DNA from 3 places in the Fusobacterium ulcerans genome. Region 2 is predicted to be linked to each of the others. Evidence: riboswitches for the same ligand, from Rfam matches in the RefSeq annotation. Region 2 holds a riboswitch; each other region holds the start of a gene.
What was found. Region 2 has a riboswitch for cobalamin ahead of C4N20_RS15985 (ABC transporter substrate-binding protein). Riboswitches for the same ligand answer to the same signal wherever they lie in the genome.
Positions count from the first base shown of each region.

Region 1: it holds a riboswitch for cobalamin, as region 2 does, so the genes downstream of both, C4N20_RS15120 (cobyric acid synthase) here and C4N20_RS15985 (ABC transporter substrate-binding protein) in region 2, are expected to answer to the same signal.
Region 3: it holds a riboswitch for cobalamin, as region 2 does, so the genes downstream of both, C4N20_RS00510 (TIM barrel protein) here and C4N20_RS15985 (ABC transporter substrate-binding protein) in region 2, are expected to answer to the same signal.

Region 1 is NZ_CP028105.1:3,268,695-3,271,984, forward strand. It holds gene C4N20_RS15120 (cobyric acid synthase) at 1-1,439, opposite strand, end outside; cobalamin riboswitch at 1,841-2,018, opposite strand; gene C4N20_RS15125 (ATP-dependent helicase) at 2,139-3,290, opposite strand, start outside.
Region 2 is NZ_CP028105.1:3,438,297-3,441,586, forward strand. It holds gene C4N20_RS15975 (ABC transporter ATP-binding protein) at 1-122, opposite strand, end outside; gene C4N20_RS15980 (FecCD family ABC transporter permease) at 124-1,125, opposite strand; gene C4N20_RS15985 (ABC transporter substrate-binding protein) at 1,112-2,014, opposite strand; cobalamin riboswitch at 2,128-2,301, opposite strand; cobalamin riboswitch at 2,451-2,631, shown strand; gene C4N20_RS15990 (sirohydrochlorin cobaltochelatase) at 2,758-3,290, shown strand, end outside.
Region 3 is NZ_CP028105.1:89,136-92,425, forward strand. It holds gene C4N20_RS00505 (TonB-dependent receptor family protein) at 1-226, opposite strand, end outside; gene C4N20_RS00510 (TIM barrel protein) at 242-1,210, opposite strand; cobalamin riboswitch at 1,276-1,451, opposite strand; gene C4N20_RS00515 (cobyric acid synthase) at 1,621-3,114, shown strand.

The DNA of each region.
Region 1 (3,290 bases), 170 kb from region 2:
TTCTCTCTGAATATCTTTTCAAGCTTATCAAATTCCTGCTCTCTGTACTCATCAAAAGTTATTCCAGCTTCCATTTTCTCCAAGCCTTTTTTCTCTCTTATCTTATTTAGTATATTTCTTGTTACCTCTTCATTATCAAATATTCCATGAAGATATGTTCCAAATACATTATCTTTTACCACTGCAACTGTATGGTCATCATCAGTCACTGATTTTTCATTTCCAGCAGTAACTCCCTGATGTATCTCATATCCTTTTATTTTTACTCCATCCAGTCCTGAAATGATTCCAGCGGTATTTTTAAGCTCTCCAGAATACTGAGTAGTATTTTTTTCTTTTTCCATTATAGTTTCCATATCCAATATACCAAGTCCCGGTATCTCTTTAATGTCACTTTCGATTCCATATGGATCTTTTACTTTCTCTCCAAGCATTTGGAATCCACCACAGATTCCTATTACTGCTGTTCCTTTTCTTGAAGCTTTTATGATTTCAACAGCTATTCCTCTGTCTTTCAAATCTTTCAAATCATCTATTGTATTTTTAGAACCAGGTATGACGATCATATCCTCATCTCCCAATTCATCTGCTGAAGTCACATAATTTATGCTTACATCTTCCTGTATGCTTAGAGCATCTATATCTGTAAAGTTAGAAATATGTTTTAGTTTTATAACTGAAACTTTTATTCCCTTAGTGTCTTTTGATTTTTTAAATTTATCTGTTAAGCTGTCTTCATCTTCTATATCTACATCACTATATGGAAGTACTCCTACTATTGGGACTCCTGTAAGTTCCTCCAGTTTTTTCAGTCCCGGTTTAAGTATCTCTACATCTCCCCTGAACTTATTTATTATTACACCTTTTACTCTGGCTCTCTCTTCTGGTGCCATAAGCATTATAGTTCCATATACAGAAGCAAATACTCCTCCTCTGTCTATATCTGCAACTAAAATTACTGGTGCATCTGCCATGGCAGCCATTCCCATATTAGCTATATCTTCCTCTTTGATATTGATTTCTACTGGACTTCCTGCCCCTTCTATTACACATATATCAAAGTTTTCTCTGATTTTATTATATGAGTTCATTATTTCTGGCTTCAAAGTAAGTTTGAACTTTCCATACTCCATTCCGCTCATATTTCCAATAGATTTTCCATTTACTATAACTTGTATTTTTCTTGCAGTTGTAGGCTTTAATAAAATTGGATTCATGTAGGCTCTTGGTTCTATTTTTCCAGCCATAGCCTGAACTACCTGAGCTCTTCCCATTTCATCTCCATCTTTTGTTATAAATGAATTTAATGCCATATTCTGTGATTTGAAAGGAGCTACACTATATCCATCATTATAGAAAATTCTGCATAATCCTGTTACAGTTATACTTTTTCCAGCTCCTGATGATGTTCCAACTACCATTAGATTTCTATGCTTCATACCTACTCCCTCATGAATATTTTTATACTAAAAAAAGGTGCCATAAATACAGAAATATAATTTTAGAGTTTTTCCAGTAGAAATATTTATTATTAATTTTGTTCATAAAACGTAAAGAAGATAAGGATTACAACAGTTCCACTGTTGCATCTCAGTAATTATGGCAGTTAAAATTAACTGCTTAATTACTGGAAACTCATTTCTCTCAAACATACTGTTTTCTACATTTTATTCACTTCATTAATTACACAAATCTTTCTAATTTCCAAATCTCTAAAACTTAATCTAGCTTCTTGGTCACCTTTATCATTTTTAATATATTATTTTCAAGCACTTTTTTCTCCTCCAAATTTAATACTGGAGAGAAGTATAGTAAATATACACTTCCCGTCCCCGCAGGATAGTTAAAAGTTTTTAAGGCAGGTCTCCTGACTCAGACTCATTCTACTAACAGCCCTTCCCGAAATATTTCAGTGGTTAATCTGCTTTCGTCATCTTCACAGTGGCGGGACCGTGTAAGTTTTTCACTTAGCTTCCCTTTTAATTGCACATATGCAAACCCTAAAAAATTTATTTTTCACACACCAATTATACAAATTATTAATACTTTAGTCAAGCTTTTTAAATGGCTAAATCAGCAGGAACTATGCAGAAAATAACTGTATCGAAAGATATTAATCTATTTTATTTATAAAGAGGTTACTTTAAAAAAGAAGATTTTTTATCAAAATATCCAACTTTCTCATAAAAATATTCTGGGTGCAAAAGATAGAGATAACTCTTACCTCTGCTGCAAGCTACATAAAATAATCTCTTCTCCTCTTCCAGATTTTTTTCTTCAATATTGCTGGGAAAAACGCCTTCCAAAAGTGTTGGTATAAATACCGCTTCCCATTCCAATCCCTTAGAGGCATGAACAGATAGAACAGAGACTTTATTTTTAGTTATTTTTCCTTCAACAGCTAAAATACCTCTTAGCTCTCTAATATATATTTCTAAGCTTTTCTTTTCTTTTACACTACTCTTTATTGTTTTTAATTTCTCTACCTCTTCATTAGTAAAAATGGTTTTTTCCTTAATTATTTCAAACATTAGTTTTTCACATTTATTTAATATTTCACTTAAAGGGTAATCTGATATTTTATCACTTATCCTTATTATTCGATTTAAAACTTTATTGTCTATATTCTTTCTTTTCATTATATTTAATACAGAATAGGAATAATTCCTTGGCAGTACCTTTACCAATTCCTCCAGTTTTAAAATGTCTTCCTTATCATTCCATACTTCCAATATTTTTAAGTAAATATCTACAGGACTTCCAAAAGAAATCTCACTGTTCTTCTGTAAATTAAAAGGTATATTTTTCTCCTTCATTATTTTTTCCAACTTATTGATTATATATTTATTGCGATAGAGAATTGCCATTTCTTCATAAGGGATTCCTTTTTCTTTTAGCTCTTCTATCTTTCTGCAAATATATTCCCCTTGCTTTTCTTCATTTAGAAAGCCGATAACATGAGGTTTTTCTCCCTTCTTCATAGTTCCTTTTACATTTTTATTGTATTTCAAAAGGAACTTTTTAGATATTTTATTTGTATACTCTATTATTTCATCACTGCTTCTATAGTTTTTTTCCAATTTTATCATCTGACTATTAGGAAAATCCTTTCCAAATCTAAGTATATTTTCAAAGTCTGCACCTCTGAATCCATATATACTTTGGTAGTCATCTCCCACTGCCATTATATTTCCATTTGTTCCAGCCAGCATTTTTAAAAATTCCCTTTGAACAGAATTAGTATCCTGATACTCATCTACTATGATATATTTATATTTTTCTCTTAATAA
Region 2 (3,290 bases):
CCACAGCCGTTAGTCCCTATTATAGAAACTACCTCTCCCTTAGTTATCTCAATATTCAAATCGTGAATGATGACCTTTTCTCCATAAGCCAGTTCTATATTATGTCCTTTTATAGTTTCCATTCTAGTCACCTACCTTTCTCAGCAGGTACAGGAAGAACGGCACACCAATTACAGCCATTACTATACCAGCAGGTATCTCAATAGGTGAAAACATAGTTCTTGATATTGTGTCAGCTATTACCAGCACTACAGCACCAAGAAGTCCAGCAAATGGTATCAGATATGTGTGATCTGAACCTATAATCAATCTGGCTATGTGAGGAACTATCAGTCCTACAAAGCCTATCAGTCCTACATTTGCTACTGATATTCCTGTTAGAAAACAGGCAAGAGCACAAAGTTTTAATCTTTTTCTAGGAATATCTACTCCCAGATTCACAGCAAAATTATCTCCTAATTGAAGAATATTTGCATCTCTTATCATAGTAAAACAGGCTAAAATTCCCACAGCAGTATATGGAAGCAGTCCTGTTACATGTCTCCAGTTTTTCCCATTGAGACTTCCATTTAGCCATGACAATACTCCCTGTATCTCATCACTGAATAATATAAACATCAATCCTGTAATACTTCCAAGTATAGCATTTATAGCTACCCCCGACAGAATTACCCTGATAGGCTTCAGCCCTTTTTTCCATGCCAGCATAAATACAATGGCACAGGCTATTGCTCCCCCTACAAATGCAGAGAAATTCATAAAAAATATAGCTTTAGGATAAAGTATCATAATAATCAGAGCAGTGACGCTAGCTCCTGAAGACACCCCTGTAAGACCCGGATCAGCCAGAGGATTTTTCATTACAGCTTGTAACAGCACTCCAGCCAATGACAGATTACACCCTACCATTACAGCAATCAATATACGTGGTATTCTTATATCCCATAAAATAGCTTTTAATATCTCATCGTCATAACTTTTTATAAAAAGAGATTTCAGTATCTCTCCAGAAGTATAATTTACACTCCCAAATCTCACTGAAAATATTATTGAAAAACCTAGAATAACCAGAGCAGTAAAGATAAGAATTATCTTCCTCCCTCTCTTATCTTTATTCATAAACATATCTGTATAATTCCTCCAATGCGTCTATCGAATTTACCCCGGCACTCATTCTGAACAATGTAGGATCGATATCCAGTATTTTATTATTTTTATATGCCTTTGTGAGCTTCCATACAGGGTTGCTTGAAAATATCTCTTCAAATCCCTCTCCATTTTTAGTCTGACTTGTAGGAAGTCTCAATATTACATCAGGATTAGCTTTAATGAGCTGTTCCATGCTGAATGGTACTGATCTTTTCAAAAGTACACTGTTATCAATAGAAGTTACTACATTTTCACATCCTATCTTGTCCATAAGCCCTTGCAGAAAATGGTTTTTTCCAGTCATAAAAAAACTCTCTCCATTTCCATAAAGGATGGCTACTCTCTTCTTTTCTTTTCCCTTTAATTTTTCAGCCAGTATTTTTTCTCTCCTTTTCACATCATCAAGTATAGCCTTAGCTTCCTTGTCCTTATGAAAAGCTTTTCCCAATATCTCAATAGCCTTCATAGATTCATCATATGTATCTACTTTCATATAAAAACTAGGTATATTGAGATTGTCATATTTAGGCTTTAATGCTGGTTTAGAATAAATAGTAGAGATTACAAGATCTGTTCTCAGAGCTTTTACTCTTTCCAGATCAGGTATTCCAGATCTCCCTATTCTTGGCACCTCATCATATTTTTCAGGTATCTTTGTTGTAGAACTTGCCACTCCTACCAGATCAATATCCAGAGCTGCCAGAAATCTTGATATTATAGCCGAATCTGTAACTACAGCCTTTGGAAAATAATCCAGCTGCAAGTCCTCTTCTCCCTGATGTATAGAAAATTTCTCTTTTCCAAAAGATATATTTCCTATTACAAGTAGGAATACAGCAGTTAGAATAATATATACTTTTTTCATTATTTTCTCCTGTTATATAATTTTATCCAATAAAAAAACCCAGCACAAAGAAATACCAGGCTACATCAAAAGCTCTTTAAATTTCTATGTAGCATAACTTTCCTCGGAAGCTTGTACAATAATCTTTCTAAGCAGGTCTTCTGACTTATAGCTCGAACACAGCTCCCTCCTTCTCGGATATATCCAATGGTATTTGGAAGCTATTTGCTAAATTACAGCGGCCGGACCGTTTGAGATTTTCACTCAATTCCCTTTTAATTAAAAAAACTTAGAATAAACATCATATACAATATATTTTAATACTTTAATTTTATTACTTAACAGCTTCTTTGTCAATGAAGAATTATATAAATATCCTTTCACCCAAAAATTCTAAAGTGTATTTTTAATTTTGGGTATTGACATTTGAAAGAAAACATAGTATATTCATACTGAACAGAATAATTGAATTTGAGGTTCTATATTTTAGAATAATTGGGAAGTGAGGTTTAATCCCTCCGCGGTCCCGCCACTGTGATGCTGACGAAAGATATAACCACTGGATTATTTTTAATCTGGGAAGGGTATCTAGTAGGATGAAGCTAAGCCAGGAGACCTGCCTCAGATGTATTGCTGTGTAATATCATTGCGTGGACGAGAGATATTGACCTTTGTTATTTTTATTTAATCAAGGCATGTATCTCCTATCAACAGGAGATTTTTTTTATTAAAAAAATCCCTGCAAATTTATTAGGAGGATGATCATGGGAAAAATGAGAAATTTATTGGCTGGAGCTATGCTTCTAGCTGGAGGAACTGTTGCATTTGCACATTCAGAAGGAGGATACGTGGATAACAATTTTTTCAAAGGAATGCAGAAGGGTGACAAAGCAGCTGTACTTATGGTTCACTTTGGAACTACTTATGATGACACAAGAGCTTTAACTATTGATGCCATCAACAAAAAAGCTAAAGATGAATTCAAAAATGCTGATGTAAAAGAAGCTTACACTTCAAGAATAATTATGAGAAGACTAAAAGCTAAAGGAATTGAAAAACAAAATCCTACTGAAGTTATCAACGATCTGAAAGCTAAAGGGTATACTCATCTTTTAGTACAAGGTACTAACATTATGAATGGTGTAGAATCTAACAACCTAGCTGAAGAATTAAAAAAATATGAAAAAGATTTTAAAGATATAAGAATGGGAAATCCACTATTAACTGACCATGAAGATTATGAAAAAGTAGCAAAAGCTATTGCTAAAAAAATTGGACCTCTAAAAGCTAACCAAGG
Region 3 (3,290 bases), 190 kb from region 2:
CTAACCCCGGAACTCCTCTAAGAGCTTCTTCCACTGTGCTGGCTCCCTTATTTTGAATATCCTCCTGAGTTACAATAGTTACATTTTTAGCAGTATCCAACACACTTGTTTCAAAATTCTCTGTAGAAATAACTGATTCAGTTAATCTTCGACTGGCGATATTTTCCTCTGCCATTATTGTTGTGCTCACTGTTAGTATTGCTGCTACCATTAAAGCTTTTTTCATTTCTCCTCCCAAAGTTTATTTAAAATTTAATTTCTTTAATATCCTATCCTGACGTTTTACCTTTTTTTCCAAATCATCAGTGCCATAATATATAAATTCATATACCACCCAATCCAATGGTAAGCTTTCTAATATTCCTATTATTCTTTCATCTTCAAAAGGAAGATGTTGATCTATCTGGCTTACATGACTGTATATATTTTTCAAAGTTTTCTCTCTCTCAGCTTCTGAATTTTTATGCTTTTCTACTGCTTCTGTAAGATATTTTCCTGAAAGAGAAAAGTTCAGATGAACTCCCTTTATATACTTTTTCAATTCTCCCATTTCAGCAATATTTTTCTCAATATACTCTATTCCTTCATCAACTGTTCTAAGCTTAGGTTCATTATTCAGCATATGCCCTGTATCAAGCATGAAGCCAATATTTTTATAGTTTATATTTTCAACCAGAAATTCTATCTCTTCTTTTGAAGTCAATCTAAGTCCTGGCCACCATAAATTTTCTAATAGAAGTTTAAACTTATATTTTTTCTCTCCAAAAACTTCATTCACTAACTCAACAACATTTTGAAGAACCTCTTTATCTGAATATTGAAATTCATATATTAAACTTCCTTCATCATCTACATAGCAAGCATGAAATACAACATATTCTGCTTCAAGTTTTTCTGCTGTTTCTAGTTCTTTTTTATAGTATTCAATTAATTCCTCTCTGGTAGTTCCACCACACCAGTAAAATATTTCCTGATTCTCTTTAAATTTTTCTTTGAGCATCTCATATTTTCCCTGATATAGATCCAGCCACATTGGAAAAAATCTCATATGATAACCTCTTATCAATTTTTTCAATGGAGCATTGTCCTTTTCTAGGTCGAATTTTATAAGCTCAAAGCCATTAAAATTATACTTATCACAATAATATTTCATCATTTTTTCATTTTCTTCATTAGTATAAAAATCTGTTATATTAAGAATTTTCCTCATCAAAAACCTCCAAATAAAAAATCCAATAAAATAGTCTGCCTACCTTACTGGATAAATATATTAAAATATACTTTTATCTATTGGTAAGTCTCCTGACTCAGAATCTTTCTACTTTCACACCTTCCCAGTTTCCCAGTGGCATACATGATTTCGTCCTCTATACAGTAGCTTTCGCTGTGTGGGGTTCGCACCCATCTTCCTCTATTAAGCTTAAACAAGCACCTTACTTTCACTTTTCTGTTTGTTTATCAACTTTATGATATAATTTTTAGACATTTTTGTCAATAATTTTAGATATACATTCAAATAATAAAAGTTTTATTTCGAATCTATATATTTTTTAGCTGTTGAAATTATACACAAAACTATGATACCATCTAATTGAAAGAAAATAATAATAGAGGTGTATTATGCATAAAAAAATTATGATACAAGGAACTGGTTCTTCTGTTGGAAAGAGCATTATAACTGCTGGATTATGCAGAATATTTGCCCAAGACGGATACAGAGTTTCTCCTTTTAAATCTCAAAATATGGCTCTCAACTCATTTGTAGATATAGACGGATTAGAAATGGGAAGAGCTCAGGTAGTACAAGCTGAAGCTGCTATGGAACTTCCTAGAGTTTTTATGAATCCAATACTCTTAAAACCAAACTCAGATAATAATTCTCAAATTATTATTGAAGGAATCCCAAATACAAATATGAATGCTATAGACTATTTTTCAAATTCTAAAGAATTGAAAGTTATAGCAAAAAGAAATTATGACATAATAGAAAATAATTTTGATATTGGAGTGTTAGAAGGAGGAGGAAGTCCTGCTGAAATCAATCTTAGAGAATGGGATCTGGTAAATATGGGAATGGCTGAACTTGTAGATGCTCCTGTTGTTCTAGTAGGAAATATTGAGACTGGAGGAGTTTTTGCTTCTCTTTATGGAAACATAGCTCTTCTTGATGAAAATGACAGAAAGAGAATAAAAGGGGTTATAATAAATAAATTTAGAGGTGATCTGGAACTTTTAAAACCTGGTATAGAGATGTTTGAGAAGAAATTAAAAGATGAAGGGTTAGATATAAAAGTATTAGGTGTAGTTCCATATGAAAAGCTGGATATTGAAGAAGAGGATGTTCTGGCTAAAAAATTAACTACTAACACAAATGAAAAAAGAGATATAAACATCAGTGTAATAAGAACTAATAAAATGTCTAACTACACTGACTTTGATGCTTTAAGTCAATATCCTGATGTAGCTCTGAATTATGTATATAGTCCTGAACAGCTGGGAGACGAGGATATAATTATTCTTCCAGGAAGTAAAAATACTCTTTCTGATCTTGAACTGCTGAAAGCTAATGGTATTTTTGATAAAATAAAAAAACTATATTCTGCTGGAACTACTGTAATAGGTATATGCGGTGGATTTCAAATGATGGGAAAAGAGATATTTGATCCTCACCATATTGAAAGCGACATCGAGAAAACTGAAGGTTTTGGAATAATGGATACTGTTACTACAATGGAAAAAATGAAATATACAAAACAGGTAGAAAAAACTCTTTCTGATTCTAAGTGTGACCTACTAGCTGATTGTGAAGGGCTTCATATAAAAGGTTATGAAATTCATCAGGGAATTACACATGGAAGTGAAAAAAATCTTACTTTGGAAAACGACTACACTGTCCTTGCAAAAGATAATGCCTTTGGAACATACATCCATGGAATCTTTGACAACAGCAAATTCACCAGAATATTTTTAAATAACATCAGAAAGAAAAAAGGGTTGAAACCAGTTGAAGAACTTTTTAATTTTTCTGAATTCAAAGAAAATGAATATAATAAATTAGCTGATTTACTTAGAAATAATTTAGATATAGATGCAATATACAACATTCTAAAATAAATTTTTTATTGACATATGAGTTTTTTTTTAGTAGTATAACTTAGATAAAAAATAAAACTGGGGGAAATAAAATGTTATTGAGGCGTGAAAGGCAAGGTATATCTAAATTATAAAACTAATATTCCACTTTCAATGGCTGATTGATTATATTTCTTTTGGAAAAGATTAAAGATGGC